4 regions of the Mesorhizobium sp. M1163 genome follow, and region 1 is predicted to be linked to each of the others. Evidence: predicted binding sites of a transcription regulator. Region 1 holds the regulator's gene; each other region holds the start of a gene.
What was found. Region 1 encodes LexA, which represses DNA repair genes until DNA is damaged. Its sites were predicted from a motif close to TGTTCNNNNTGTGTTCNG; they were not measured.
Positions count from the first base shown of each region.

Region 1 (7,804 bases):
GGATCGTCCTTGATGCCGAGCTCGCCCAGAACTTCGTGCGCGGTCTTCTGCATGATCTTGGCGCGCGGATCGTAGTTCTTATAAACGCGGTGGCCAAAGCCCATCAATCGGAACGGATCGTTCTTATCCTTGGCGCGCGCAATGAATTCCGGGATGTGATCGACATGGCCGATCTCGCCCAACATGTTCAGGGCTGCCTCGTTGGCTCCGCCATGTGCAGGACCCCACAGGCAGGCGATGCCGGCAGCGATACAGGCAAAGGGATTGGCGCCCGACGAGCCGGCGAGGCGGACGGTCGAGGTCGAGGCGTTCTGCTCGTGGTCGGCGTGCAGGATGAAGATGCGCTCCATCGCGCGCGCCAGCACCGGATTGATCTTGTATTCCTCGCAAGGCACGGCGAAGCACATATGCAGGAAGTTGGCTGCGAAATTCAGTTCGTTCTTCGGATAAATGAACGGCTGGCCGATGTGGTATTTATACGCCATCGCCGCGATCGTCGGCATCTTGGCGATCAGCCGCATAGAGGCGACCATGCGTTGATAAGGGTCCGAGATATCGGTGGAATCGTGATAGAAGGCCGACAGCGCGCCGACCACGCCGCACATCACCGCCATCGGATGCGCATCGCGGCGGAAGCCGGTGAAGAAGCGCGACATCTGCTCATGCACCATGGTGTGGCGCGTCACCCGGTAGTCGAAATCGTCCTTCTGCGCCTTGGTCGGTAGTTCTCCGTAGAGCAAGAGATAGCAGACTTCGAGGAAGTCGCCGTGCTCGGCCAGCTGGTCGATCGGGTAGCCGCGGTGCAAGAGAATACCGGCATCGCCATCGATGAAGGTGATTTCCGATTCGCAGCTCGCCGTCGACGTAAAACCGGGATCGTAGGTAAATACGCCGGTGGTGCTGTAGAGCGAACCGATGTCGATGACATCAGGTCCCACCGAACCACTTCGTATCTTGAATTCATGGGTTTTGCCGTCGAGTTCCAGTTTTGCCGTCGACGCCTGGGTTTTGCCGCCAAATTCCATCTTTGTCGCAGGTTCGGTCATAGCAAACTCCTTTTTGTTTCCTCAGGCCGGCAACGGCAAAACATTGAACCCAACACGTCAAAAGCATCGGAATACGCACATTTGCGCCCGCAATTGAATCTGCGCGCCAGATTAGGCCAAGACCCAATGTTGCACTGCGAAACACACCTTTCAATGCCAATCTTCTTGGGCCAGTTTCCTAATCGATTTGATCAGCAATCCGCGCCAGGCTTTCCTCGCGGCCAAGCACGGCCAGCACATCGAAGACGCCGGGCGAGGTGCTTTTGCCGGTGAGCGCGGCGCGCAGAGGTTGGGCCACGGCGCCGAGTTTGTGGCCGCCGGCCTGCGCATAGTCGCGGATCGCGGCTTCCGCCGAGGCGGCAGACCAGTCCGAAATCGTGGCCAGTGCCGCATGAGCGCCCCGCAGGATCGCGCGCGCCTCACCGCTGAGCAGCGCCGCCGCCTTCTCGTCGACCGGCATCGGCCGCTCGACGAACAGGAATGCAGCCCCTTCAACAAGTTCGACCAGCGTCTTGGCGCGCTCCTTCAGGCCTGGCAAAGCGGCAAGCAATTGCGCCTTGCGTCTGTCGTCGAGGCTAGCTGCGATCGCCGGACCGCCGTCGAGATAGGGCAGAGTGGCGATGAAGATGTCGAGCAGCGCCGCGTCGTTCATGCGGCGCATGTGCACGCCGTTCAGCGCCTCGAGCTTGGCGAAGTCGAAACGGGCGGCGCCTTTGTTGACGTCGCCAATGTCGAACCATGCGATCATGTTGGCGATCGACATGATCTCATCGTCGCCGTGGCTCCAGCCAAGCCTCGCCAGATAATTGAGCAGCGCCTCCGGCAGGTAGCCCATGGCGCGATAGGCCTCGACGCCGAGCGCACCGTGCCGTTTCGACAGCTTGGCGCCGTCGGCACCGTGGATCAGCGGGATATGCGACATCGACGGCACCTCCCACCCCATGGCATGGTAGATCACCGTCTGGCGGGCGGCGTTGGTCAAATGGTCGTCGCCGCGGATGATGTGGGTGACGCCCATGTCGTGATCGTCGACGACGACGGCATGCATGTAGGTCGGGTTGCCGTCCGAGCGCAGAATAATGAAATCGTCGAGATCCTTGTTGGGAAAGCGCACGTCGCCCTGGACGCGGTCATGCACAACCGTCTCGCCGGCTGTCGGCGCCTTGATGCGGATCGCCCCCTTGGCGCCGGCCGGCGCCTCGGAGGGGTCGCGGTCGCGCCAGCGGCCGTCATAGCGGGGAGGCAGCCCCTTCGCTCGTGCGCTCTCGCGCATTGCCTCCAACTCGGCAGGCGTCGCGTAACAATAATAGGCCTTGCCCATGCGAACGAGTTCCTCGGCCACCTCGCGATGGCGCGGCGCACGCTCGAACTGCGACACCGGCTCACCGTCCCATGTCAGGCCAAGCCAGGAAAGCCCGTCGAGGATGGCCGCGGTTGCAGCATCGGTGGAACGCTCGCGGTCGGTGTTCTCGATGCGCAGCAGCATCGTGCCGGCTGTGTGCTTGGCATACAGCCAGTTGAACAGCGCCGTGCGCGCCCCGCCAATATGCAGATAGCCGGTGGGCGAGGGGGCAAAACGGGTGACGACCTTGTCGGGCATGGAACTCTCAGGCAGGCGAAGGAAGTGGGTTTGCGGACTTTCGCGCGTTGCGCGTTCATGTAGCATAGGAGGTCGAGGGCGCAAGGGGCAGACCCGATGGCTGTGCGAGGCCGTGGTGCGGGCGAGGGCGAGGACGTTGGCAGCGGCGTCAGCGAACGCTTGCTGTTTGCCGCGCCCGTGCCTGTCCTGCCGGCACCGGCATTGCTGCCGGTTCCACGCTTTGATGCCCCGTCGCTGCCGGCGAGCGACCCAGCAACGGTTCTCGTGCCCGCGGCCGAGCCCATCGTGCGCCTACGCCGGCGTTTCCGCCTCCCGTCACCGTCCCGTATCCGCAACGGCGTAACCTCGGCGGTCGGCCTGGAGCTCGACCGTGGGGTCGCCTTCCTGCTGGTGCCGGTGTTCCTCGCATGCGGGGTGGTCGTATATTTTGCGCTGGCGGTGGAGCCGGCCTTTCCACAGCCGATCGCAATCGTCGCCTTGGCAGCCCTCTGTGCCGTCGCCTCGCGGTCGTGGCCCAGAACCCGCCTGTGCTTCATGGCGGCGTTGCTCTGCGCGCTTGGCGTGCTTGCCGCCAAGGTCGAGACCTGGCGTGTCGGAACGCATATGCTCGGTTCCGAAATCTCGACGCGCCTCACGGGTCGCGTCGTATCGTTCGAGCCCATGGCGAGCGGCCGCATCAGGCTGACGATCGATGTGATCTCAACCGCCAGGCCGACACTGCGCTACATGCCGGAACGGGTCCGCGTTTCGGCGATGAAAATACCGGCTGAGCTGACCGCCGGTTCCGAGATCGCCGGCTATGTGCGGCTGCTGCCGCCGACCGGGCCGGTGCGGCCCGACAGCTATGATTTCTCCTTCGACAGCTATTTCGCCGGTATCGGCGGCAGCGGCTTTTTTCTCGGCAATCCGAAAGTCGTGTCGTCGGGCAGCATGCCGTTTGCCGCGCGGCTTTCTTCCGCGATCGAAGACGCGCGCGAAACCATCGCCGACCATATCCGCAGCCGCATCGGCGGCGCCGAGGGCGAGATTGCTGCTGCGCTGATCGTCGGCGTGCGCGCCGGCATTCCCGAGGAGATCAACGAAGCGATGCGGCGTACCGGCATCTACCACATCATCTCCATCTCGGGGCTGCATATGGCGTTGGTCGCCGGCACCATTATGGCGCTGCTGCGCGGCGCCTTTGCGCTGTTTCCCGATTTCTCATCGCGACGGCCGGTCAAGAAATACGCGGCGGCCGCCGCGCTTTTTTCGATTGCGGCCTACCTCGTCTTTTCCGGCATTGTGGTGGCGGCCGAACGCAGCTTCATCATGTTGGCGGTGATGCTTATCGCCGTGCTGTTCGACCGGGCCGCGCTCACCATGCGCAACCTGGCGATCTCGGCCATCGCGGTCATTCTGGTGTCGCCGCACGAGGTGGTCGGTCCGAGCTTCCAGATGTCCTTCGCCGCGACGGCGGCCCTTGTCGGCGCCTATGCAGGCTGGTCCGATTACCGCGCCGGCGGGGCCACCACGCCGCCGCCGCGGTTGTCGCCGCTACGCTTTGCCGCTCGAAAGGTCCTGCTGGGCATGGGCGGCCTGGCGATGACCTCGATCATTGCAGGGAGCGCCACGGCGCTTTTCGCCATATGGCATTTCCAGCGCGTGGCGCCGCTCAGCCTGTTCGCCAATCTGGCCATCATGCCTATCGTCTCACTGGTCGTCATGCCCTTCGCCGTCCTCAGTGCGCTGGCGATGCCGTTCGGCGCGGATGGGCCTTTCCTCTACGTGATGGGCAAGGGGCTGACAGCGATGATCGCCCTGTCCGGGTGGATCTCCGAGCGCTCGCCGATCGATGCGGTCGGGCTGATTTCGCTGAGATCTGTCCTTTTGGTGACGATCGCCCTCGTCATTGCCAGCATGGCGACGACCTGGTTGCGGCTCGTGGCCCTTCCTTTTGCGCTCGCCGGCTTGCTAACGACAACGCAGACGCGCGTACCCGATGTATTGATCTCGGAGGACGCACGGCTCGTCGCGCTGCCGATCGGCAGCGGTGAACTCGCGGTCAACCGGGCACGCCCGAATGAGTTCACCATCGACAACTGGAAACGCGCGCTCACATCAGAGGCTATCGTCGCGCCGGAAACACCTGGAAAGAACGATCCGCAATTCGACATTGCCGATCCGGCCGACTTACCGCCGGGCATGCCGTTCATTTGCACGGACGGTCTCTGCCTTGCCAGGCATCCATCCGGCGCGATCATCGCGCTAGCCAATGACCGCGATACTGCACGGCCAGCCTGCGCCTTTGCCAGCTTGATCGTCATCGACGACGCCACCGCCCATAATCCCTGCTACTACGACCGGCTGGTCCTCGTCGTCACCAAACGGCAACTGGCGCGCGCGGGAAGTGCGGCCGTCTATTTCGATCCACAAGCGGCAACACGCGCCGAAATCCGCTTCGCCGTCGAAAAATCATACCGGCCCTGGCACGTGCAGCGGAAATTTTCACGCGCGGCGCGGGGCATGCCGCCATACCGCAGAGCCGACAAGCCAAAAGCCGGCGCCAAGGGCGCAGCTCAGTAGCGGCGGATCAGCCCAACGAGCTTGCCCTGCACCTTGACCCTGTCTGGTCCGAAGATGCGCGTCTCGTAGGCCGGATTGGCGGCTTCCAGGGCGATCGAGGCGCCCTTGCGGCGGAACCGCTTCAGCGTCGCTTCTTCCTCGTCGACCAGTGCCACCACGATCTCACCGGGGCTCGCCGTATCGGCATTGCGGATGATCACCGTGTCGCCGTCGAAAATGCCAGCCTCGATCATCGAATCGCCTTTGACCTCCAGCGCATAATGCTCGCCGCCCATGATCATGTCCGGCGGCACCGAGATCGAATGCGTCTGGTGCTGGATGGCATCGATCGGCACACCAGCGGCGATGCGGCCCATCACCGGGATCGACACGGCGGCGACGACATCGTCGTCATTGCCGGCTGCAGGCATGCGCGACGATGTCGGCTTGCCCTGCCGAGGACCTTGCCCAAGACTGCCCTGGATGACGCTCGGCGAGAACTTGCGTGCCGCATTGAGGCCGGGGGCGATCGAATCGGGCAGGCGCAGCACCTCCAGTGCACGGGCCCGGTTGGGCAAACGGCGAATGAAGCCGCGCTCCTCCAGCGCCGTAATCAGCCGGTGGATTCCCGATTTGGAAGCCAGGTCGAGCGCTTCCTTCATCTCGTCGAAGGAGGGCGGGATACCGCTTTCCTTCAGCCTTTCGTGGATGAACATAAGCAGTTCGTGTTGTTTGCGTGTCAGCATAGCGACCCCCAACAGAATCAGAAAAACAAACCCAGAACAAACACTATCTGTTCCAGTTGTGTTCCGCAACTGTTTAAAGTTTAATGAATGTGTTAGGGCTCGGGAAACGATACCACTCACCAAACCGGAACGCTGCATTTTCACCGCCGCGGGCCTCATCGCCTTGATTCTGCTTTCGTTTGCGGCCTCTGGGTTCCCAGAAGGCGGCACTGGTATCGGCCGTCAGCCGGCAAAGGGCACGGAATTGAAGCCGTATCGACTGTGCGGTTTGGTCAATGCACCGTGAACGAAACGAACTCAAAACGCCAACCTTGGGTTGGCTTGGCTCCTGGTTTCCACCGCGTGGTCAGGCAACTTGTTGCCGGTGGAGCCTTGCTGCGCGATACCAGGTAATGGAGAACCGCTCGTGACCGATGGATGCCGTCGATGCGTGTCCGGCGTTGCGGTGAATCTTGGGGGAGCAGACAAATCATGACAGGAATTCGCGATCTCGTGGCCATAAGGGCGATGGATGCTGCAGATCCGCTGCGCGCGATGCGCGACCGCTTTGTGCTGCCGCAAGGAGTGATCTATCTCGACGGCAATTCGCTAGGGGCCGCTTCGCGTGCCGCTTTCGATGAATTGAGCAAGGCAGTGACCGAAGAATGGGCGCATGATCTCATCCGCGCCTGGAACACGGCCGGCTGGTTCAACATGCCGCTCGAACTCGGCGACCAGCTCGGGCGCCTGATCGGTGCCGCGGCCGGCCAGACGGTGGTCTGCGACACGACATCGGTCAACATCTACAAGCTGCTGCACGCCGCCATGGCCATGCGGCCGGAGCGGCAGGTCATCGTCGCCGAGGGCGACAGTTTTCCGACAGATCTCTACATGGCTGAGGGTGTGGTTTCGACGCGAAAAGATACGCTGCTTCGCCTCTCGGGGGTCGACGCGCCGAGCATCGAAGAGCTGATCGACGAAGGCACCGCCGTGGTGCTGGTCAACCACGTCAACTACAAGTCGGGCGAACTGCGCGACATGCCGGCGCTGACGCGCAGGGCCCAGGAAGCCGGGGCGATGATCGTCTGGGATCTCTGCCACACCGCCGGTGCGATGCCAGTCGAGCTCGACAAGGCAAACGCCGATTTTGCCGTCGGCTGCACCTACAAATATCTGAATGGCGGACCGGGCGCGCCTGCCTTCATCTATGCGGCTGAGCGGCATCTTGCCGACATCCAGCAGCCGCTCACCGGCTGGTGGGGCCATGCACGGCCCTTCGCCTTCGAGCCAGGCTATGCGGCCGGCACCGGCATCCGCCGGTTTCTGTGCGGCACCCAGCCGGTCCTGTCGATGCGCACGCTGAAGGGCGCGCTCGACATCTGGAACGATGTCGACATGACGGCGGTGCGCAAGAAGAGCATCGCGCTGGCCGATCTGTTCATCGAGCTTGTCGAGGCAAAGTGCGGCACTTACGGGCTAACGCTCGAAAGCACGCGCGACGGGGAAAAACGCGGCAGCCAGATTTCATTCATGCACGAGCATGGCTACCAGATCATGCGCGCGCTGATCGAACGTGGCGTGATCGGCGATTTTCGCGCGCCATCGACCATGCGCTTCGGCTTCACCCCGCTCTATGTCGGCTATGCCGATGTCTGGCAGGCCGTCGAAGTGCTTGAGGACATCCTGCGCACCGGTGCGTGGAAGGATGCGCGCTTCGCCATCAAGGCGGCTGTCACTTGAGATTGATGCGAGAGCTGGAATCGTGAGGCTGGCGACGACGCGCCGCGCGATGCTCACGCTCGTTGCAAGGCCATATTGCCAGGGGAGGGCGCAGGGTGTTCGAACGTCACATTGCCGATTGGGACAACGCCTATGCCAACGGCGCCAACATA
Region 1 is NZ_JAMYMF010000010.1:131,931-139,734, forward strand. It holds gene gltA (citrate synthase) at 1-1,046, opposite strand, end outside; gene gltX (glutamate--tRNA ligase) at 1,225-2,646, opposite strand; gene NKH43_RS12365 (ComEC/Rec2 family competence protein) at 2,743-5,208, shown strand; gene lexA (transcriptional repressor LexA) at 5,202-5,933, opposite strand; gene kynU (kynureninase) at 6,405-7,652, shown strand; gene NKH43_RS12380 (hormone-sensitive lipase) at 7,748-7,804, shown strand, end outside.

Region 2 (7,804 bases), on a different contig from region 1:
GCGCCGAACAGCGCGAGAAACACCGCGCCGAGGCTTAGCGGCATGACCCAGACGGCAATCGTCGCAAGGCGCACGCGCCGTCGGCCAAGCTGCCGGGCCGCCTTGCGCCAGCGAAAGAAATCCAGGACGAACCGAAAGGGCGTTGCAAGCAGGAATAGCGAGAGTTGGCCGGCAATGCGGGCAACCCCGTGCTTCAACCGCCCGGCCAGCGAAAGCGCGAAGACGGCCAGCGCCGCCAGCCCGATCGAGACGGACAGCGCACTGACATTTTCCGCGAGCGGCAGCAGCGCCACAAGCAGCGCAACCGGCTTGAACCAGGGCCTGCCATCGTTGAAGGAGCCGAGAGGATGGACAGCCATGCTCGTGGTGGCAATCGCAACGCCGAACAGGAAAAGCGTGATGCCGGCCGGTTGGCTATAGAAGAAAAAATCGGCCAGCGCGACGAGCAGGACGGCAACGCCGAAGCGGCGGCAATAGCTCGGCGCCGGCGTGAGGAACGCTGTCATGATCGGGCTTTCTCGGCCGCTTTGATGCGGCCGGAATATCTGGGCGGGGATTTGCGGACGAAAGGGAGGAGGTTTGCCGGGGGCGGATCGACAAGCCACCAGCTGTCGCGGCGAAGCCGGTACGGCAGGGACCAACGGCAATTTGTTTGCTCTTGCATGCCGCCCTTGTCGCATTCTGTCGGGTGGCAAGCGGGGCGGAGACGAGGAGATTTTCCGAAATTGCGTGCAGTTTTTATGCACGGCTTGCCTCGGCCGTCTGCAGGCGGCATAGATCGGACATGACTGCCGAACCCTCCCGCCCGCGCCGCTCGGTGCTTTACGTCCCGGCTTCGAACGACAAGGCATTGGCCAAGATCCGGTCGCTGGCCTGCGATGCCGTCGTCATCGATCTCGAGGACGCCGTCGCCCCGGCCGACAAGCTTTCCGCGCGCGAAAAACTGGCGGGGATTTTCGCCGGCCGTTCCAACCGACGCTGCGAGATGGTTGTGCGCATCAATGCGCTGTCGAGCGAATGGGGCGCCGACGATCTGCTGGCTGCGGCAAAATGCGCTCCCGACGCCATCCTGCTGCCCAAGGTCGACACGCCGCGCGACATTCTCGAGGCCGGTGACGTTCTCGACGACAATTTTGCGCCGGACGAGGTCAAGCTATGGGCGATGATGGAGACACCCAAGGCGCTGCTCAACATCGGCCCGATCGCCGAGCTTGGCCGCGACCCAACCTCTCGACTGGTTTGTTTCGTTGCCGGAACGAATGATCTGGTCAAGGACACCGGAATTCTCACCACGCCCGACCGGCGCTATCTCGTGCCGTGGCTGATGCAGATGGTGCTCGCCGCGCGCGCCGGCAGCCTCGACCTGCTCGACGGGGTCTTCAATGATTTTAGCGATATGGACGGGTTTGCGCGCGAGTGCACGGAAGCGGCCGCCATGGGCTTCGACGGCAAATCGCTGATCCATCCGGCCCAGATCGAGGCCGCAAACCGGGCCTTTGCGCCGTCGCCTGAAGCGATAGCCGAGGCGAGCGCGATCAAGGATGCCTTCGCGCTTGCCGAAAATACCGGCAAGGCGGTGATTGCGCTGAACGGAAAGATGGTCGAGCAGCTGCATTTGGCGCAGGCCGAAAAACTGCTGGCGAAGGCCGCCGCTGTTCGCGCATGATTGTAACTCCCGACGGGATTGAAAATGAAACTCTACCGCTTTTTGTCCGGCCCGGACGACGCCAGCTTCTGCCACAAGGTGACGGCGGCGCTCAACGAGGGCTGGCACCTGTTCGGCTCGCCGACCTATGCCTATGACAAGAATGCCAAGACCATGCGCTGCGGCCAGGCGGTGGTGAAGGACATCGAAGGCCAGGAATACGGCCCCGACACCAAGCTCAGCGACTGGTAGCGCTGACATCGCTTCGGGTGCCCGCGAATGCGGGACACTTCTGGACGCTGGCGCGAAGGAACGCTGCGCTCTCCAGTCAAAACGACGTCACTCCGCTGCCTCTTCGATCTTCTCCATATCATCGTCCGACAGGCCGAAATGGTGACCGATCTCATGGATCAGCACATGGGTGACGATGTCGCCCAGCGTCTCCTCGTTCTCGGCCCAGTAGTCGAGGATGGCGCGGCGGTAGAGCGTGATCCGGTTCGGGCCTTCGCCGGTCTGCGGATTCCAGCGCTCGGCGATGCCGCGCCCCTCGAACAGGCCGAGCAGGTCGAAGGGCGTTTCCAGCGAAAGGTCGTCCATGATCTCGTCGGTCGGGAATTCGGCGATCTGAATGACGATCTCGCCGGTCAGCTTGCGAAACTCCTCCGGCAGATGGGCATAGGCCTCCAGCGCCAGGAGCTCGATTTCCTCCATCGTTGGCGAAAGCTGGTCGTGCCAGATGCGTGTTTGGTAGATGCGAGCCATGCTTTGTCCTTTGATCCCGGCATATAGGCTTTCGGGCCGGACTCGGCAAATGGTCGGGCTGGAGCGCCCGGACCATGCCATCAAGGCAGGAATAAATTCCCCATGACTCCGCTTGACTCTTTGGCCGCCCTCTGGAATCTATAGGAACATAACAGGAACAATTGTGAGTGGAAGCTGACCGTCATGGCGACAAGCGCCGTGGCGCGGGAGACTGTTTTTGCCCTGCGCCGCCAGATCGCGAAGATCGAAGGGACCTTGTCCGAGCGCCTGGAAGCGCCGGCCGGTTCGTCGTTTGACGCGGATGTGCCTCGCCAGAGTCTGGCATCCTCTCGGAATCCGACACCCGCTCGGAATCTGACGATTGTCCGTCGCGGCCTCGCCGTGGCGCCGCCCGATGCGTTTTTGCGCACCGGTGCCGAGCGCCTCGATGCTGCGCTGAGCGGCGGCCTGCCGAAGGCGGCGCTGAGCGAGTTTCATGGCGCCGCGACCCGCGATGCCGGAGCAGTCGCCGGTTTTGTCCTGTCGCTCATCAGCCTGATCCTCAGCCAGGGGCCGCGACTGCCGGTGCTGTGGATCGGCACATCCGAGGTTTTCCGCGAGGCCGGCTTTCCCTATGCCGGGGGGCTTCACGCCTTCTTCGGCATCGAGCCGGAGCAATTGCTGTTTTCCGAGGCGCCAAGGCTGCTCGATGCGCTGTGGGTCGCCGAGGAGGCCGCCAGGATGACGGCGCTGGCCGCAGTCATCCTCGAAATCCGTGGCAACCCGCAGCGGCTGGATCTCACCGCGACGCGGCGGCTGCACGCCCGGGCGCAGAGTGCCGGCCGGCCGCTGTTCCTGCTGCGCCAGGCCGGCGAGCCCGAGCCGACGGCAGCGCCCGTCCGCCTCATCCTGTCGGCGGCACCGGCGGCAGCGCGCGAGACGATCGCCGGGCCGCTCGCCGGCTCGATCGGCCGGCCCGCCTTCACCATCACCATCGGCAAGAGCCGCACTGCCTTGCCCGGAAAATTCACACTGGAGTGGAACCCCGATGAACGCATATTCGAAGAAAGACGGGGCGAGGAATGGGCAAAGAATCCTGTCCCTGTGGTTTCCACATCTCGCCGCCGAGAGGATCCTGCGGCAGCGCCTGGGGCGGTCCTGGCGTTCCCGGCCGTCGGATCACCTGCCGCTGGTGATCAGTCACCGCGACCGGAACGCCCAGCGCATCGCCGCCCTCGACGAGCGGGCCGAGGCGCTTAACCTGAAACGCGGCATGGGCATAGCCGATGCACGCGCCATGCATCCCTCGATCGACATCGTGGAGGCCGATCCGGAAGCCGACCGGCGCCTGCTCGAAGGCCTCGCCGACTGGTGCGACCGCTATACCCCGCTGGTGGCGCTCGACGGGGCCGATGGCCTCTATCTCGACGTCACCGGCTGCACCCATCTTTTCGGCGGCGAACGCTCGATGCTGGACGACATCCTGTCGCGTTTTTTCCATCAGGGCTTCGATGTCCGCGCCGGGCTTGCCGCCACGCCGGGCTCGGCCTGGGCGGCGGCGCGGTTTGCCGGCGACCGCATCGTTCCCGATGGTGAGGAGGAAGCGCTTCTCGCGCCCTTGCCGTTGGCGGCACTGCGCATCGATCCAGAGGTCCGCGCCAGCCTCGAAAGCGTCGGCCTGCGCACGGCGGGCGCCGTCATGGCGGCACCGCGCGCGCCGCTGGCCCGCCGCTTCGGCGCATCGCTGCTATTGCGCCTCGACCAGGCGCTCGGCCGCCTCGACGAAGCCGTGTCGCCGCGCCTGCCGGTCGCGCCGCTTTCGGTCGAACGCCACCTCGCCGAGCCGATCATGCTGACCGAGGACATCGAGCGGCTGACAGGCATGCTGGCGGCCACATTGAAGAAGGACCTCGAGCGTCGCGGCGAGGGCGCAAGGCGGCTGGCGCTGCTGCTCTTTCGCGTCGATGGCGGCGTCAGCCGCATCGCCGTCGGCACCTCGCGACCTTTGCGCGAGCCGCTGCTGATCCAGAAATTGTTTCACGAAAGGCTTGCCGCGCTCGAACAGGATATCGACGCCGGCTATGGTTTCGATCTCGTGCGCCTCTCGGTGCTGACCGCCGCCGCCTTCGACATGCAGCAGGCAGACCTTGCCGGCGAGACGAACGACGGGGGCGCCGACATCGCGCTTTTTGCCGACCGCATCCGCGCCCGGCTCGGCGAAGGCGCGGTCTTGAAGCCGGTCGCCGTCGAGAGCCATCTGCCGGAGCGCGCCGTCGCCGCCATTCCCTTCGCCGAAGCGCCGCAGAGAAGCTCGCCGCCGAAGCAGCCGGACAAGGTGAAGGATGCTCCCACGACCGTCTTCCAGCCGGAACGGCCGATCCGGCTTTTCCGTTCGCCCGAGCCGATCGAGGTGCCGGCCACCGAAATGCCGGAAGGCCCACCTTTGAACTTCCGCTGGCGGCGCGCGCTCTACCGGGTCGCGCGCGCCGAAGGGCCGGAGCGCATTGCGCCTGAATGGTGGCGAGAGGCGGCGGGACGGGAAGATGCGCCGACCCGGGACTATTTCCGCATCGAGGATGCCGACGGCCGCCGTTACTGGCTTTACCGCCAAGGCCTCTACGGCGCCTCGCAGCCCGCTCCGCGCTGGTTCATGCATGGAGTCTTCGCATGAATGCGCTGACAGCCGTTCCCTATGCCGAATTCGGCATCCAGTCGAACTTCTCGTTCCTGCGCGGCGCCTCGAAACCGGAGGAGCTGGTGGTCGCGGCGAAATTCATGGGGTTTTCAGCGATCGGGCTCGCCGACCGCAATACGGTGGCGGGCGTCGTGCGCGCCTGGCAGCAGGCCAAGGTGGAGGGTGTTTCCTATCATCCCGGCTGCCGCCTGGTATTTTGCGACGGCACGCCGGACATTCTCGCTTACCCGCAGAACCGCAAGGGCTGGGGCCATCTCTGCCGCATGCTGACGCAGGCCAATTTGCGCGACGAAAACGAAAAGGGAGCAACGCTTCTCAAACAAAGCGATCTTCTCGAATGGGGCGATCTCTTGTCGCTGGCCATCCTGCCGGATGTGTCGACGGGCGCGGCCGATAGCCTTGCTGTGCTTAGCCGGCTCACGGATCGCTTCGGCGAAAGCCTGCGGTTTGCGGTTTCGCCGGATTACCGCGGCAGCGACCGCTTCCGTATCGAGCAGGCGGCGGCGATGGCCGAACTGGCCGGCATCCCGCTGATGGCGACCAACGATGTGCTCTACCATACGTCGGAACGGCGCCCGCTGCAGGACGTGCTGACGGCGATCCGCCTCAATGTGCCCGTCGCCGAGGTGGGGCTGGAACTGGCGGCCAATGCCGAGCGTCATTTAAAGCTACCGCTGGAGATGGCACGGCTTTTCCGCAGGCATCCGCAAGCGCTGGCGGAAACGCTGCGTTTTGCCGGCGAGCTGAGCTTCTCGCTCAGTGACCTGCAATACAACTACCCCGACGAGCCGACGGAATCGGGCCTCGGGCCACAGGCCGAGCTGGAAAGGCTGGCCAAGGAGGGGGCCGCCATCCGCTACCCCTCGGGCGTGCCCGCTTTTGTGACGCAGCGCATCGAGGAGGAGCTCGCTCTGATCGAGCGCCTGAACTACGCGCGCTATTTCCTGACTGTCTACGACATCGTCAAATTCGCCCGCAGCCAGAACATTCTCTGCCAGGGGCGCGGCTCCGCCGCCAACTCGATCGTCTGCTTCTGCATCGGCATCACCGAAGTTGGCCCGGACAAGATCGACACGCTTTTCGAGCGCTTCATTTCCGAAGAAAGAAACGAGCCGCCCGACATCGATGTCGATTTCGAGCATGAAAAGCGCGAGGAGGTCATCCAGTACATCTATTCCAAATACAGCACCAAGCGCACCGCGCTGGCCGCCGCCGTCGTCAGCTACCGCGGCCGCTCTGCGGTGCGCGAAGTGGCCAAGGCGATGGGCCTGTCGGACGACGTCCGGAGCGCGCTGTCCAGTTCGATCTGGGGCTGGTCGACCTCGGAGCTCGGCGAAAAGGAGACAAAAGCCGGCGGCCTCGATCAGACCGATCCCTCGACAAGGCATGTGATCGAATGCGCCAACGAGATCATGGGCTTTCCCCGCCATTTGTCGCAGCATGTCGGCGGTTTCGTCATCACAAGGGACCGGCTCGACGAGATCGTACCCATCGTCAAGACGGCGATGGACGAGCGCAAGATGGTCGAGTGGGACAAGGACGACCTCGACGCGGTGAAAATCCTTAAAGTGGACGTGCTGGCGCTCGGCATGCTGACCTGCCTGCAGCGCGCCTTCACCCTGCTCCAGGATCATTATCCCGAGGCGCGGGACGCATATGGCCAACCCTATGTGTTGGCCACTCTCCCGGCCGAGGACAAACATGTCTACGACATGATCTGCCGCGCCGACACGATCGGCGTCTTCCAGATCGAATCGCGCGCGCAGATGTCGATGCTGCCGCGGCTGCGGCCGAAAAACTTCTACGATCTCGTCATCGAGGTGGCAATCGTGCGGCCCGGCCCGATCCAGGGTGACATGGTCCACCCTTATCTGCGCCGCCGGCAAGGCAAGGAAAAGCCCGAATACCCGAAGCCGGAACTGGAAAAAATACTCGGCAGGACGCTGGGCGTGCCGCTGTTCCAGGAACAGGCAATGAAGATTGCCATCGTTGCCGGCGGCTTCAGGCCGGGCGAGGCCGATGAATTGCGCCGCGCCATGGCCACCTTCAAGCGCACCGGCACGATCGGCAATTACCGCAAGAGGATGGTCGACGGCATGGTTGCCAAGGGCTACGAAAAAGACTTCGCCGAGCGTTGCTTCAAGCAGATCGAGGGCTTTGGCGAATACGGCTTTCCCGAAAGCCATGCCGCCTCCTTCGCCCTGCTGGTCTATGCCTCCTGCTGGTTCAAGACCTTCTATCCCGACGTGTTCTGCGCCGCGATTCTGAATTCCCAGCCGATGGGTTTTTACCAGCCGGCTCAGCTTGTCCGCGACGCGCATGATCATGGCGTCGAGATCCGAGAGGTCGACGTCAACTTTTCCGGCTGGGATTGCGCCTTGGAGCAATCGCCTTTCGATCCGGCCCGCATTCTCGACCGCCATGTTCAAATGCGCGGTGTCATCCGGACCAGCCATGCCGTCCGGCTTGGCTTTCGCCAGGTCAAAGGCCTGTCGAAGGAGCGCATGGAAGCATTTGTGGTGAGGCGCGGCGACGGCTACACATCCGTGCGCGATGTCTGGCTGCGCTCGGGCCTCAACGTCGACGAGATCGAAAAGCTGGCGCAGGCCGACGCCTTCCGCTCGCTTGGATTGAACCGCCGCGACGCTCTATGGGCGGTCCGCGCGCTCGACGGCAAGAGTGCCGCCGAAAAGCTGCCGCTGTTCGATCAGCCGGCGATCCGC
Region 2 is NZ_JAMYMF010000022.1:94,171-101,974, forward strand. It holds gene NKH43_RS21035 (DUF4153 domain-containing protein) at 1-506, opposite strand, end outside; gene NKH43_RS21040 (HpcH/HpaI aldolase/citrate lyase family protein) at 785-1,666, shown strand; gene NKH43_RS21045 (DUF1737 domain-containing protein) at 1,691-1,897, shown strand; gene NKH43_RS21050 (metallopeptidase family protein) at 1,985-2,407, opposite strand; gene NKH43_RS21055 (ImuA family protein) at 2,591-3,646, shown strand; gene NKH43_RS21060 (DUF6504 family protein) at 3,579-5,057, shown strand; gene NKH43_RS21065 (error-prone DNA polymerase) at 5,054-7,804, shown strand, end outside.
Region 2: NKH43_RS21055 (ImuA family protein) is a predicted target of LexA. The motif match lies at 2,550-2,567, and genes of this name have one in related genera.

Region 3 (7,804 bases), on a different contig from region 1:
CCTTCGGCAATATCCTGCCGGTGCTCTCACTGGTGGTCTTGGCCGTGGCCTTGATGGAACGCGACGGTCTCGTCACCCTGATTGGACTGCTGCTCGCCTCGGCGTCGTTTGTCGCGACCGCGGCTCTGCTTGTTGTTGTGGCCTCAGCGCTCTCGACGTCCTAAGCGCCGGATTTGCGAGATTACGGGCGCGTCGGTCTTCTATATCGTCCAGGTAGTCGAACTGGCGGCTGGCGCGAAGAACCTCGTGTTGCTGGCTATGAGCATGCGCGATGGCCTGAATGCTACACGGTGGAGGCGGACCAGTTTTCTCAAACCTGCGCGGGCTTTCTCGACAACTTCGTTGCCCGAGACGAGAACGCAAAGGGCACCGTGGCCTTTCGGTTGAAGAAGCCCGACGGTTTGAGTTCGCCGCCGGCCAGGCCGTCTACGTCCGGTTGCCCTCTCTCAGGGAGAGCGACGCCAAAGGGCGCGCGAGAACCTTTTCCATAGCGAGTTCGCCGCTGCAACCAAAGCTGACAATCGTCACCCGATAAAGCGACTCGAGCTTCAAGCGCAGCTTGATGGACCTCTGCATCGGCGCGGTCGAGATTAATCGCAACCGCAATTTGCTGTCGATTGCAAGGTCGAACAACGCTCGATCACGCAGGCGACCTTCTCGATCGAGGAAAAACCGGACGGCCTATATCGGCCGAGGCTTCAGCGCTCGCGCCAACCTCCTTGCCTGCATTCCAAGCCCTTCGGTCCTGCTTTTCAAGATCATACCGTGAAAGTCCCATTGCATTTCTCCGTCGGCCGCATTGGCTGGAAGAGAAACGAACGATCGAGTGAACCTTTGGGCCGAAGCGGATTGGCAGCTTCGGACCCAGGACCTTCAAAAGATGGGGTATTCGGCTTGAGCCTCATCTTCGGGTGAGCGTGGATGGTGGATATGTTGAAGGTGCTGCGCTTCGAGCTGATGATAAACGTGGTCTGCATGGAGCAGCCACAAGCATCATCAGAGGGAGAAGCGCAGCATGAAATATTATGCCGGATTGGATTCGGTGAAAGAGACCGCAGTGTGCATCATCGACGAAACAGGCCAGATTTGCCGCGAGATAAAGGTGGCGAGCCATCCGGAGGATCTGGCACGGGTGCTCAAGGATCCCAACTGGCGGCTTGAGCGCGTTGGGCTTGAAGCCGGGCCCCTGTCGCAGTGGTTGTTCGAAGGCCTGGCCAGGGCCGGCCTGCCGGTGATCTGCATCGAGACCCGCCACACCAAGGCACTCCTTAAGGCGCAGGTGAACAAGACCGACCGCAATGACGCCCGCGGCATTGCGCAGATGATGCGGGTTAACCTGTTTCGCCCGGTGCATGTGAAAACCCTGACGAACCAGAAGCGCCGGGCGCTGCTGACCGCCCGCAAACTCTTGCAGGAAAAGGCCATTGCCGTTGAGAACGACCTCCGCGGCTTGCTGCGCAACTTCGGGCTCAAGGTCGGCCCTGTTGGTGCCGTCAAATTCGAGGTGCGCATCCGCGAACTCACCGCAGGCATGCCTGACTCGTTGAACCGCTGCTCGAGGCACCCAGCAAGCTGCGGCGGAACTTTGCCACGCTCCACCGCAAGCTTCTGACCCTTGTCCGCGAGGATGCGGTCTGTCGGCGGCTGATGACGATACCTAGCGTCGGTCCGGTGGTGGCGCTGGCCTAACCGCGACGATCGACATCCCGCAGCGGTTCAAGAGCGCGAAGGCGGTCGGGCCGGCTTTTGGCCTGACGCCGGTGCTCCACGAGTCGGGCGAAAGCCGGCGCATCGGCCGGATATCCTGCTGTGGCGACGGCATGCTGCGAACGCTGCTCTACGAGACCGCGCAGGTGCTGCTGACGCACGTGACGAAATGGTCGTGGCTGAAGGCCTGGGCGATGAACGTCGCCAAGCGGCGTGGCCGACAAAAGGCCATTGTCGCGCTGGCGCGCCGGCTGGCGGTGATCATGCATCGCATCTGGAGTGACGGCACGCGGTTCCGCTGGACGCGACAAGATATCCTGCCGGCGGCCGCCTGATCGCAGGCCCCGACTATTGCAGCCTGCCGCCGTGCGCTGGCCCGTCAAGGGCAAGTCGCTGGGCGATGGCCTGTCGGCCACCCCTGACCGGCCACGGCGCGCGGGCGGCAGAGCGGAACCCCGGGTCGGGACGAGAAGATGCTCACCAGACCTCGAACAAGGGGAGACGGGTATGAAACGAGCGTGACAAGGATCGCCCCCCATAAGCTTCCACTTGCCGGTGGAAAAGTGTCCTTCGCGGGACGATGGATGAGGTGAGTTCGCAATGTCCGCAGTACCGATCACATCACCGATGAGGTCCGAGCTGATCCACCGCCGTACGACGTCGGGCAATAACCTTCCGCTTTGCTGGGTCGAGTTCAACCACGTCGGGCCCACGTGTCTAAAAGGGACCGAACTCTCTCGCGAGGGGGTTTGTTCCTCATTAGCTATTCGCGGAGATCGAGCAGGACCGCGCGCCCCCCGGACGCGTCAGCGAGCCTTCGGCGAAGCCAACGTCGGTCTCGCTTACGTACGGGTGGAGGGCGCGACGTGCTGCGAAGGTACCTTTAAGAGAAAGCACCTCGCCGTCTGATGCAGCGGCGGAATAGGTTCTGACGCGACTAATCGGATGGCTGGCTCGCCTGCCCCTCGTTTCAATACCTCGCGGCCGGTCGGTTCGCCACAGGCTGCCACCCGTCGCCAAAATAGGCGACCCGAGAGCGCTGCCCCTAGGTGTGCCTCTGGCGGCCATAGCTGTACGGAGAGCGGTGACGGAGTGCCTCGTCATGCGCTCATAGGAGTCCGGAGATAAAGCTGATGATGGTGCAAGGCGCAGATGACGGCGCCGGTGATCTTCATCTTGCCGTCGGTCAGCCGTAGTGAAGTTTCGGTTTGGGCTCGGTGCCGGTGAATTTAACGCCGATACGGTCGTTGCGGCGCCAGCAAACCTCCGATCGATAGGCAAGTCCATCAACCGAGACGTAGAGCAAGAAGCGATCGGGAACCCGGGCTTCGGGCGCGACCTTCAGCTCGGCACCCCCCTCATGTTGATTACGCAAGGTGCAGCTGATTTCGGAATTCTGGATCCCGGTGATGATCGTGCCGCCCTTTAGCACACGTTGGCGGCGCTCGCGCCGATGCTCGCCGGAATTCTCATCAAGCGGGTTCGCAGTGTTTGCCATCGATACAGTGCCAAATCAGCTGAAGTCATCCCCTGGGTATAAAATACCTAAGACAGGAGCACGGCAAGGGGTGCGTCATGTTGCGTGTTACATGACATCACAGCGCATACTCAGTGAATCTATGGGTCGCGCAGAAACACGTAGTGATCTGGCAAGCTCGCGGCGCGAAGAGACTTCCGCACGTCGTGATGTGGACTTATGCAGGCGCGGGCCCTCTGAATGGCCGAATATCTGCTGCCGAAGATCTTGAAGGCGCCGCCGATCGCGTCACTTTCTTCCCCATCAAGACCAACGAACGCATTTTGTACATGAGATTGTCGACACCGCGCGCGTCGCAGCCTGCGACCAGGAGGCTCTCTCTCGTTCGCGTTCGCCCACCCCAGATTCGGCGATGGACTGGATCTCTGAGTTCCGGCCCGCCCAGGAGGGTGCAAGTGGAGGGAATTTCTTATTCCTTCTTTCATGTATTTGCGCCTACAAACCTCAATGGAATGGGGCGCCCATATCTTCGGCTGGTCCGGCAGCAGTCTACGACGACGCCTCGGGAATAACGGCAACGTAGCCGTTGTTTTCGCCCTGTCCTTGCCAGTGATTGTCGGCGGTGCGGGCTTCGGTGTCGAAACGTCCTATTGGTACTACAGCAGCTTGAAATTGCAGGCGGTCGCAGACGCGGCAGCCTATGCTGGCGCTTTAGAAAAGGTTTCGGGATCAGACAAGTCCGCGATTGTCTCCGCCGTGGCGCTGTCAGCAGCCTCGAACGGTTTTGCAGCGTCGGCAGGCACGATCGAAGTCTTCACGCCCCCGTCCTCCGGCCCGAATGTCGCCCAAAAGGCCGTCGAGGTTATCGTTCATCAGACCCTCGATCGGTTTTTTACATCGATATTCACGCAGAACGCGGTCGGCGCACAAGCAAGAGCGGTGGCCCTTATCACTGACGCCTCAAAAGCCTGCGCTTTGTCGCTCAATCCGTCCGCCCCGAAAGCGGCGCTTTTTTCGGGCAGTTCGATCATAAAAATGACGGGCTGTTCCGTGATGTCGAATTCGATAGCTGCGGACGCCATCAAGCTTCAAGGATCAGCAAACCTTCAGGCCGACTGCCTGATATCGGCCGGCGGTGTTTCGTTGAACAACCCTGTGACGACGGTGTGCGCCAGCCCGATAACCCAGGCCCTACCCGCCGGTGATCCCTTTGCCGACCTGCCGACGCCACCAGCCACAATCCCCTGTCAAAACTCGAGGCTGTCGACCCTTAGCCCCGGGACGTACTGCAGCGGGCTGAGCCTGAGCGGCAACGTTGCCCTCTCGCCCGGCGTGTACGTCATCCAAGGCGGTGATTTCAAAGCGAACTCGAACGCCAACATCTCCGGCGACGGGGTCATCATCTATCTCGCAGGCAGCTCGGGCGTCAGCATGAACGGCAACGCCACAATCAAGCTTAGCGCACCGACGTCGGGCACGTATTCCGGCGTTCTGTTTTATGGCAACAAAGGTAACCTGACGGGGTCGAACACGTTCAATGGCACGGCGGATTCGCTTTTGACCGGCGCTCTGTATTTTCCAACCCAGGACGTCAATTATCTCGGCAATTTTTCTGGCAAGGGTGGTTGCACGCAGGTCGTCGCCAGTACCTTGCAGTGGTCCGGCAACACGAGCATCAGCCAGGATTGCACCAGCCTCGGAATGCGAGACATTCCGGCGACGCAGTCTGTTCGGCTTGTCGAGTAATCTTCGTGGAACGGCGGTACGTCCGGAATTTCCGGTGCGATTCAGGTGTTGCTGCGGTGGAGTTTGCGCTGATTGTGCCGATCCTTTGTCTGGTACTTCTTGGCGTCATTAACGGCTGGACTTTCGTATCAAGCGCGCTGTCGATGCGTGCAGGCGTAAAAACGGCGGCGAACCTCGTGATGCAAGGAGCAGTCGAGGATGCGACTATCCAAGCTGTCGCTCTTTCAAGCTGGGAAAACCACCCCGCTGGCGCGCAGGTGACACTGAGCCGGAAATATATGTGCGGGAACATCGCGGTCGATCCATCGATCCTGTGCGACACTTTGAAAGCCCCCTCGGTCTTCGTCGTAATACAGGCGACAGCCATCTGGTCACCGCCCTTCATTTTTGGCGATTCCTCCTTCTCGCGCGAGCTCAATCATCAACAGGTGATTCGTGTTCGCTAAAGGTAGAGCTTTCACGGGGGATGCATCAGGCGGAGCCGGATTGGAGTTCGCACTGCTCGCGCCTTTTCTCATGATGCTTTTGTTCGGCATTTTCGCGTTCGGCTGGGCACTGAACGCCATGTCGAGCGTTCGATATACGCTGGAAACGTCCTCGCGTGCGCTGCAGATGAAGAACTCGCTGACGCAGGCTCAGATCCAAGCCATAGCCACGGAAAAATTACTGGATTTGGGATTGAAAGACGTCGAGGTTACGATTGGGATCGATCCCCCTAGCGGCGGTTTCCGCATGGCGCATCTGACCGCCACCTATGCTTTCGTCATCGAGTTCCCATATTTCGACCAGTATCCGATAAATTACGCAACGACAGTCACAGTTCCTTTGATTGGGACGTAAGGCTTGTTCACGTCGGACACCGCGGCTAACGCTCTGTCCCAGAAATACCTGCAGCGAAGCTCTTCCTCACGATTAAACTAGATGCTCCACAAGCGGACGCTACAGGCCTAGCTTCTCCCGGAGTGCATCAATGCGTTTAGAAGCTTCCGCCTTGCTGAAGCCGTCAGCATAAGCGTCAGGGTCGTCGGCCTGTTCGGCCAGAGTGTTCCAATACGAAGCTTGTGCGGGGTCATTGGATCATCTCCGCTAACCCAATCTTCTGCGTCTTTTTCGACGTTTGCTGATGCCCCGGTTTTTGGCTTATTGCGGGCCACTCACAGCTCATCTCCCTTGCTGACTAGCACAATGAGGCTGATCACGATTTGTTCCTGGCTTCGCGAAAAGGGCGATCTCGCGAAGGCAATTGCGCGAGGGGAGTGACCGGCGCCCTCCCTGAGCACGATCCTGATAGAATATCCCATGGCCGTCCGAATAGCGCTCAGCGCGCTGTCAACGGTTTCCAATCCGATCTTCATACCGGACTGTGTGGTGTCGGAAACAGGTGAGCAGGAATACTATCGGCGGCTTGGCGGTATGAAGAAATCTTAAGAAATGCATCCCGAGACAAGTTTCTGGATGCGAAGCTAACGACAATCTTCAACTTGGTGCGTATAGAATCGTGCATTGTGAACGCGCAGTTGAGGAGGTTCTAGAAATAACGTAAAGCGCAAAAGCGAAGCCAGTCGCAAGATAATTCTTGACGGATACGTTAATAACGAACCGTCGAAACATATTGCGACCACGATCGGACTAAGAATCAGTAAACCCCGAAGGAGGCGGGCCAAATTTCGGCGTGAATTTCACATCCGGAACATAACCACGAGTTAATGATATATGGATATTATAAATATCGCGATTGCACGCACACTTTTGAACTCTGAACGGTACAATCATCAGGAACGAGTAACTTATTACAACACCATCTGAACGAATCACGTTGAAGAACTTTCTGTAAATCCAGAATAACTTGCTTCATGCTGGTGAAATTGTGGGTAGGGGTAGAAAATGACTCTGATCGATAGGCACACTGAAGCTGCGGCGGGCAACCGATACATTCCGATGAGGACCAAGTATGACCGTGAGGCCGATACGAAGCGGCCCTCTTATGCCTATTCAGATCGTGCATCTGATCGACTGGGCGCAGGGGTCGGGGAGCCAAGAGCACGTAGCCTGGAATCCATAACCGGCATGCTTGATCGCATCGGCTGCGGCTATCTCGTGCTGAACCGAGAGAGGAAAGTGGTCGAATGGAACGCGGCCGCTCAAACCACGCTGGAGCGCCAGGGCGAAGTAGCCGATACGGCCAGCGGCCTTTCAGTGGCCTTGAGGCGGCTGATCGCGAATGTTCCGGCCCATTTCCTGCCGGGCTCACTATCATGGGTGGTGATCCGCAGCAGCGCCGACACGCCGGTGATATTGAACGAGAACGGGTTTATCGCTCCTGACGGAACGAGCATTGTGGCGTTACTGGACCGCGAGAACAGGTCGGGGCCAAATCCTCAGACACTGCAAAAGATGTTTGGCTTGACGGGCGCGGAAACGCACCTCGCGTTGCGCTTGGCTCAGGGCGATGCGCCTTTGGAGATCGCGCGCAGTTGGCGCCTCAGCCGCACCACGATCCGCTCCCACCTTGCCTCGCTGTTCGCCAAGACTGAAACGAAACGTCAGGCGGAACTGGTGGCTCTTCTTGGACGCATCTCAGTCTTGCCATAAGGCCGTCGTTTGGATGCATCCCAGCAAACAGCCAATCCCGAAACGCTTTGACTTTCCGCTGGGCAATGGCGCAGGGCGGGTAGACGATGAAGTATTTTGACGAGGCCTCGAGGGCGAGTTCAAGGGACGTACAAGTGTGCCGGCGGCAAGGTCAGCCGCGACCAGCATGGTTCGACCCAAAACGACGCGCTCACCTCGAACGGCGGGCTCGACGGCGAAAGTTGCGGAGTCGAACGTCACGCCACAACAATGCCGGCATTCGATAGCCAAGTCGCCCAAGTG
Region 3 is NZ_JAMYMF010000020.1:87,185-94,988, reverse strand. It holds partial or broken gene NKH43_RS19665 (exopolysaccharide biosynthesis protein) at 1-164, shown strand, start outside; gene NKH43_RS19660 (hypothetical protein) at 427-633, opposite strand; partial or broken gene NKH43_RS19655 (IS110 family RNA-guided transposase) at 1,016-2,042, shown strand; gene NKH43_RS19650 (PilZ domain-containing protein) at 2,894-3,205, opposite strand; gene NKH43_RS19645 (pilus assembly protein TadG-related protein) at 3,692-4,930, shown strand; gene NKH43_RS19640 (TadE/TadG family type IV pilus assembly protein) at 4,987-5,376, shown strand; gene NKH43_RS19635 (TadE/TadG family type IV pilus assembly protein) at 5,417-5,770, shown strand; gene NKH43_RS19630 (DUF3072 domain-containing protein) at 5,870-5,971, opposite strand; gene NKH43_RS19625 (helix-turn-helix transcriptional regulator) at 6,998-7,522, shown strand; gene NKH43_RS19620 (hypothetical protein) at 7,772-7,804, shown strand, end outside.
Region 3: NKH43_RS19630 (DUF3072 domain-containing protein) is a predicted target of LexA. The motif match lies at 6,123-6,140, and genes of this name have one in related genera.

Region 4 (7,804 bases), on a different contig from region 1:
TCAACTTTGCCGCCTCGACCGCTGACACCGTCTTCGAATTGATCCGCGACGAAGGACTGGCGGTGCCGTTCGTCCGTAATGGCTGGATCCAGGCGGCGCATACCGGGACCGCGCTAAAAGCGGCGGCAAACCGGGATCGGCAGTGGCGCGCCCGCGGCGCCGATGTCCGGCTGCTGAGCGCGACGGAGATTGCGACGATGACCGGCGCGCAAGGCTATCTCGGCGGCTGGCTCGATCGCCGCGCCGGTGTCATCGATCCGCTCGCCTACACGTCGGAACTGGCGCGCGTCGCTGCCGCGGCGGGCGTGAAGATCGCCGAACGCCAGAACGTGATGCAGATCAGCAAGGATGCTGGCATTTGGCACGTTTCGGCGGAAAGCGGCGCCGAACTGAAGGCCAAGGCGGTCGTTCTGGCGACCAACGCCTATACCGGCGGCCTGCTCCCCGGCCTCGCCGAGACGATCGTTCCGCTGCATTCCTTCCAGATCGCGACAGCGCCGCTATCGTCCAATCTCGCTGCGGCGATCCTGCCAGAAGGGCAGGCGGTTTCGGATTCGCGCCGCATCCTCGTCTATTACCGCAAGAGTGCCGACGGCCGGCTGGTGCTCGGCGGGCGCGGCCGCATGGCTTTGCCGAACGGCCCGGCCGACTGGGCGCATCTTGAACGCGCTCTGCTGCGGCTTTATCCGGCGCTGTCAGACATTGCCATTGAAAAGCGGTGGTTCGGCAGGGTGGCAATGACGCCGGACCATCTCCCGCGTATCCACGAGCCAGAGAAGGGTCTCCTGGCGGTCGTCGGCTGCCAGGGCCGCGGCATCGGCCTGATGACCGCGCTTGGCGAGCGCATCGCCTCCTATCTGTCGAGCGGCGACACCAGGCAATTGCCGTTCCCGATATCGCCGATCCGGCCGATCCCTTTTCACGCGTTTCGGCAGGTCGGCGTTGCCGCGACCATCGCCTGGTACCGGATGCTGGACGCGTTCGAACGCTGACTTTCATTCCCAAACGTGAAACAGCTTGACAGTTTCACCAATATGAAAAAAACTTAGTCGATTTCAAATTTCGACGGACAGTCAATGTCGACCATTGCCGCAACGCAGCCGCTGCCGGAAACCCGGTCTTCGCCAGGGTTCCGTTTCGCTATGCTGCTGCCCGGCGGGCTGGTCACCTTTCTGCTGATCCTTTTCGCCCTTGGCTTGGTGTTGTTCCTTGCCTTCCGCGGCAATGACGGCTCGCTGCTGGGGGCTGGTTTTACCCTTGCGAATTTCGTCACTGTGGCCACCGATCCGCTGTACTGGACGGTGACGCTGCGCTCGCTGGGCATCGCCGGCCTGGTCACGCTCGCAACCGTCGTCACCGCCTATCCCGTCGCCTATTATCTGGCTTTCCATGCCGGGCGGCGGCGTGGGCTGCTGCTGTTCCTGCTGACCCTGCCGTTCTGGACCAGCTATCTCCTGCGCGTCTTCGCCTGGAAGATCGTGCTTGCCTATAATGGCGTGCTGAACTCGGCGCTGATTGAAAGCGGCATCTGGTCGGAGCCGACATTGGCGTTCTTGAATACGCCGGCAGCAGTCGTCGTCACGCTCACCCACGCTTATGCGCCATTCGCTATCCTGCCCATCTACGTGGCGCTGGACACGATCCCGAAATCGCTGCTCGAAGCCGCTTCCGATCTCGGCGCAAAACCGTTCACCAGCTTCCGCCGCGTCGTGCTGCCCAATTCGATGCCTGGCGTGCTGGCTGCGGCCCTCGTCGTTTTTGTGCCGACGGTCGGCGACTACGTCACGCCGGCGCTGGTCGGCGGCCCTGCCAGCACGATGATCGGCACACTGATCCAGGCCGAGTTCGGCAAGGCCAATGACTGGCCGTTCGGCGCCGCACTCGCCGTCGCCGTCATGCTGGTCATTCTCGCCGTGGTGCTGGTGGTGCGCTTCGCCGACCGCCGATACGGCAGCCGCACATGAACACAGCGCGTATCGATGCAAGGCAGGGCGGCGGCTGGCTCGGTGCCTATGTCCTTGCCTATCTGGTGTTCCTGTATTTGCCGATATTGCTGATCCCGCTGTTTTCCTTCAACAATTCCGTCCAGGCGGCATTTCCCCTGCAAGGCTTTACGCTTGAATGGTACGGCACGCTGTTAGGCAGTTCGGCGCTGTCCGGTGCGCTCGCCAACAGCCTCGTCATCGGCGCCATTGCCGCCACCGGCGCCACGCTCTGTGGCATCACCGTGTCCTATATGGACCTCTACGGACGCTCGCCGCTGGCCGCCACCATCAGTGCCATAGCGCGGCTGCCGATCCTGATCCCAGGCGTCATCGTCGGCATATCGCTGCTCATCCTGGTCAACCTCGCCGGCTTTGGGCCGTCGCGCATTGCCATTGTGCTCGGCCACATATTGGTGGCGCTGCCGGCGACGGTGGTGGTCATGCGCAGCCGCTTCGCCGCCATCCCGAAGACCATCCGTGAGGCAGCGCTCGACCTCGGCGCCTCCGACTGGACGACCTTCAGGCGGGTGATGCTGCCACTCAGCCTGCCCGCCATTATCTCGGCGTTCATGCTGGCCTTCCTGACCTCGTTCGACGAGTTCATCGTCGCCTTCTTCCTTGCCGGTACCGAGCCGACGCTGCCGCTTTATATCTGGAGCCAGCTGCGCTTCCCAAAATCGCTGCCGACCGTCATGGCGCTGGGCACGGCGATCCTGGCCGTGTCCTTCGTCACCGCCGCACTCGCCGAAATCCTGCGCCATCGCGGGCTCGCTGCCACCCGGCGGTCAGCGCCCGCCAGCCTGTCAAAACCAGAAGAAACCGAAAGAGGAGAACTGCAATGGCATTCGACCTGAAATCGATAACGACAAAGGCAGCGAAAGCCGGACTGGCCGCCTTCGCACTGGCGCTTGCGTCGACTGTCGCCTTTGCCGGCGACAAGCTGCAATATTTCACCTGGTCGGGCTATGAGCTGCCCGACTTCAACAAGAGCTTCCTCGCCGTGCACCCCGATGGTGTCGAGGCTTCGATGTTCGGCGACGACGATGACGCCTTCACCAAGGTCAAGGCCGGCTTCCGCCCCGATGTCGCGCACCCATGCTATGACAAGGTGGCGCGCTGGAACAAGGAAGGCCTGCTGCAGCCGATCGACACCAAGCGCATCAAGAACTGGGATTCGATCTTCCCGGTCTTCAAGAACCTGCCCGACCTGCAGGCCGGCGACGGCAAGGTCTGGATGGTGCCGTGGGACTGGGGCAACACCTCGATTCTCTACCGCACCGATCTGGTGAAGAACCCGGAAGCGAGCTGGAACCTGCTCTGGGACAAGCAATATGCCGGGCGCATGGCGACCATCGATGCCGTCCACGATACTCCGGTGGTGGCGGCCCTTCTTGCCGGCGTCAATCCATTCGACATGACGGCGGAACAGATGGACAAGGTTGCGGAGAAACTGCGCGAGCAGCGCCCGCTGCTCTCGAACTACACCACCGACATGACATCGGTTGAACAGGCGCTGGCGAGCGGGCAGTTGGTCGCCGCCATGACCTGGAACGCATCGGCCACGTCGCTGAAGAAGCAAGGCGTGCCTGTCGAGTTCATGAAGCCGAAGGAAGGCATGCTTACCTGGGCTTGTGGTTTCGTCATGCTCAAGGATGCAAAGAACGTCGACCTCGCCTATGACTTCATCAACAGCCGGCTGGAAACGGACTCAGGCAAATACCTGATCCAGGCCTACGGCTATGGCAGCTCGACCAGCTCGGCTTTCGCTGCCGTGCCGAAGGAGGAGCTGGAGAAATTGCAGCTGCCGTCCGATCCGGAAGTGATGCTGAAGACCACCATCTTCACCGGGCCGATGAAACAGAATGATGAACTCGCCAAGATGTTCGAGAAGGTCAAGGCGGGCGGCTGAGCCTGCTTCTTCCTTCTCCCCTTGGGGGAGAAGGTGTCGCCGAAGGCGACGGATGAGGGGTGTTCCAGATGGCACCGACGGCACTCCGCCCAACACCCCTCATCCGTTTCGGCGCTTCGCGCCTATCCACCTCCTCCCACAAGGGGAGAAGGGGAAACCTTACCAAACAAGGACGAACGAATGGACATGCTGGACGAAGCGGCTGAGAAGCCGAAGGACGACGCCGACGTCAGGGTCGGCCGGCGCGTGCGGGCGCTAAGGCTGGAGCGTAATCTCTCGCTGGCCGAACTTGCAGCCAAAGCCGGCGTCTCGATCGGAGCGCTGAGCCAGATCGAGCGCGGCATGTCGTCATTGCGGGTCCGAGTGATGTGGCCGCTCGCCGCCGCCCTCGACATCGAGCCGTCCGCGCTGATCGCCGACGGCAACGACGCCGGCAACGATCTTTATTGTGTGCGCGCCAACAGCCGGCGTCAGATCCCGGTCAAGTCGGAAGGCATCGCCAAGTCGCTGCTGTCGCCGCCGGCTGCTGCGCTGACCGGCATGCTGGTAACGGTGGAGGCCGGTGGCGGCACCGCCGAAGCCTACGCCCATGCCGGCCATGAATTCGGGTTCGTCCTGTCGGGCGAGGTCGAGCTGGTGGTCGATTCGACCAGATACGGGCTGAAGGCCGGCGACAGCTTCGCCTTCAAGAGCACCTTGCTGCATGCCTTCCGCAATCCGGGCAGCGAGCGCTGCCACATCCTGTGGGTCAACACGACCAAGCCGTCCGAGGTTCGCGATGGCGCCTGATCCACTCGTCCGGCTGGACAAGGTCTCCAAGATATTCCCCGGCAGCATCGTCGGGCTCGATGCCGTCGATCTCGATATTTCGCGCGGCGAGTTCCTGACCCTGCTCGGACCATCCGGCTGCGGCAAGACCACCAGCCTGCGGGTCATCGCCGGCTTCGAAAGCCCGTCGAGCGGCAAGGTTCTGCTCGAAGGCCGCGACATCAGTGCGCTCAGGCCCTTCGACCGTCCGGTCAATACCGTATTCCAGGACTACGCGCTGTTCCCGCACATGAACGTCGCCGAAAATGTCGGCTTCGGCTTGTCGCTGCGCAAGCTCTCCGGTGCCGAACAGGCAAAGCGCGTCGGCGCAGCGCTCGACATGGTCGGCCTTGCTGAAAAGCTCGGCGCCCGCGTGTCCGAATTGTCGGGGGGCCAGCGCCAGCGCGTCGCGCTTGCCCGCGCCATCGTCTGCGAACCGCGCGTGCTGCTGCTCGACGAGCCGTTGTCGGCGCTCGATGCGCATCTGCGCGAACAGATGCAGGTCGAATTGAAGCGACTGCAGTCGCGCCTCGGCACCACTTTCGTCATGGTCACGCACGACCAGACCGAGGCGCTGTCGATCTCTGATCGCATCGTCGTCATGAACAAAGGCCGCATCGAGCAGATTGCGCCGCCGGCGACCCTCTACGACCGGCCCGCCACCAAATTCGTTGCCAGCTTCATCGGCACGATGAACCTTCTGCAGTCGCGCTTCGTCGGCCGTGACGGCGAGCGCTTGCGGTTCGCCGCCGGCGCCCTGCCGCTGGAAGCGGTTTCGGAGACGGGCGAACTGCCTGGCGAGGGCACGGTGCGCACCATCGGCGTGCGTCCGGAGGACCTTTTGGCGACGACAGAGGCCGCGGCCGGTACTGCACCGGTGCGGGTGAACAGCATCGTCTTTCACGGCCGCACCTTGCGCCTTCATGCAGAGCTGGGGCAGGGGACACAGGTGGTGATCGACTCGCCGCGCCGGGCGGAGGGTTTTCAATTCAGCGTCGGCGACGTGGCGCATATCAGCCTGCGCCGTGGCGCCAACTGCCCTATGCTGTCCAGCTAGGCAACGGCCGCGAATACGCCGACCGGGCGATCCACGATTTCCTCGAGATCAAGGGCATCATCGGCTACGGCGCCTGAGCCATCAACATACGGCCGACCGAAATGTGGTGGCGAGCGTTGTGCTGCCAGTACCGGCGCTCGTATCATTTCCGTTTGACTTGTTCCCTTTTTGTTCTATTGTGGCTGGGCGGGAATGGCTTTTAGAGGAGCAATGAACATGAATGAGCTGCCCGCATTCAGGATCACCGAAAACGGCCAAGCCGTGTTCAACTGGCAGGAGTTGGATCGGCGCTGGAATGACCGGCTGTTCTTCGCCATTCTTCTTGAAAGTACGATCGCCGTGCCGCTTGCACGCCGGGCCGCCGTCTGGCGGCGAGAATCGGGATTGCGAGGGCAAGTGTTTCCGGCGGAACGCCTGCACATCTCGCTTATTGGGCTCGGCGACTATGATGGACTGCCGGAGGAATTGGTCAAAATCGCCCGCCACGTCGCCTCGATGGTCCAGGCGAAACCGTTTGAGGTGTCGTTCGATCGGCTGTCGGCTTTCGGCGGCGGTGCGTTGGTGCTGCGTGGCAGCGACGGCGTCCCGCCGCTGCAAGCGTTCTGGCGCAATCTTACCGCCCTGATCGCCGACAGCCCGCTGAAGCCCTTTGGGGGGAGCTCCTTTGAACCTCATGTTACATTGCTTCGTGACAAATTGCGGGTTCAAAGGGTTCGAGAACGGGCGATCGAACCGATCAGCTGGACCGTACGTGACTTTGTGCTCATCCGCAGTCTGATCCGGCAAGGCCGGTACGAAGAGCTCGGGCGCTGGCGGTTGAACGGCCACGACGATTCCGTGGCCGCAATGTGAGCCAAGCCAGGGTCCCCTCAGATCGTCTTGACGTAGCCCGCCAACTGATCCGCCACCGTGTCCCAGCCGTCGTAAAAGCCCATCTCCTCGTGGCTGTTGCGCGTGGCTTCGTCGCGGTGGATAGCGGTCGCGGTGTAGCGCGTCGCCTCGCCCTGCGATTGCAGCGATATGACCGCTGTGATGAATGGGTCGCCTGACGGCCGGTAGCCGGGCAGCAGCGCATCGGTCCACACCAGCCGCTCGTTCTGAACAATCTCGAGGTAGCAGCAACGCCTGTCGTTGACCTCCTTGCCGTCGGGCGACTGCATGCGGGTGCGGAACAGACCGCCGGGCCGCAGGTCGATCTCGCAATCGGTGATGATCCACGGCTTCGGCGTGAACCATTGGCGGAGATGCTCGGGCCTCGTCAGGGCCGTCCACAGCAGTTCTCGCGGCGCCTCGATCGTCCGTTCGAGCACGAGGTCGAGCTTCGGATCGGGTTGGAACAACGGGACCATATTCATCTGTCTTTCTCCTTGAGTTTCAGCACGTAGTCGTCGAACTGGTCGAGACGGCGCTCCCACAGCGCCCGCTGGTCGGCCAACCAGTTTTCCGCGAGCTTCAACGGCTCCGGCGCGAGCCGGTAGGTCCTGACGCGGCCTGCCTTCTCCGAATGCACCAGCCCGCAGCCTTCCAAAACCCGGAGATGCTCGATGAAGGATGGCAGGGCCATCTCGAACGGCTGCGCAAGCTCGCTGACCGAGGCGGGGCTTCGGTTCAGTCGCTCGACCACGCGTCGCCGGGTCGGATCGGCGAGCGCCCGGAAAATGCCGTCGATCGGCGGGGGGCTTTCGGTCTGCAGGCTCGTCATGGTCATTTCCTTGCCTCGGCCATTCCGCGTGACAGAGTTGGCTTAGAAAACACTTAGGGAAAGTCCTTACTATTGGCAAGCGCCAAAATCGCGGAGCCTGGCGAGGCCGCTGGAAAAGTGAGAGGCGCGGTTTTAGGGTGCCGTCAGATTCGACTGGTCCGAGGACGCGTTTTGACGATCACCATGTACGGCATCACCAATTGCGATACGGTCAAGAAGGCGCGTGTCTGGCTGGCGAGCCACGATGTTGCCTATCGCTTTCACGACTACAGGGCAGACGGGCTTGACGCGGACCGGCTGAACGGCTGGTCAGGCAAGGTCGGCTGGGAAATCCTGCTCAACAA
Region 4 is NZ_JAMYMF010000064.1:758-8,561, reverse strand. It holds gene NKH43_RS33435 (NAD(P)/FAD-dependent oxidoreductase) at 1-992, shown strand, start outside; gene NKH43_RS33430 (ABC transporter permease) at 1,077-1,964, shown strand; gene NKH43_RS33425 (ABC transporter permease) at 1,961-2,839, shown strand; gene NKH43_RS33420 (ABC transporter substrate-binding protein) at 2,824-3,894, shown strand; gene NKH43_RS33415 (cupin domain-containing protein) at 4,075-4,683, shown strand; gene NKH43_RS33410 (ABC transporter ATP-binding protein) at 4,673-5,758, shown strand; gene NKH43_RS33405 (2'-5' RNA ligase family protein) at 6,020-6,610, shown strand; gene NKH43_RS33400 (SRPBCC family protein) at 6,628-7,113, opposite strand; gene NKH43_RS33395 (ArsR/SmtB family transcription factor) at 7,110-7,460, opposite strand; gene NKH43_RS33390 (ArsC family reductase) at 7,632-7,804, shown strand, end outside.
Region 4: NKH43_RS33405 (2'-5' RNA ligase family protein) is a predicted target of LexA. The motif match lies at 5,917-5,934, and genes of this name have one in related genera.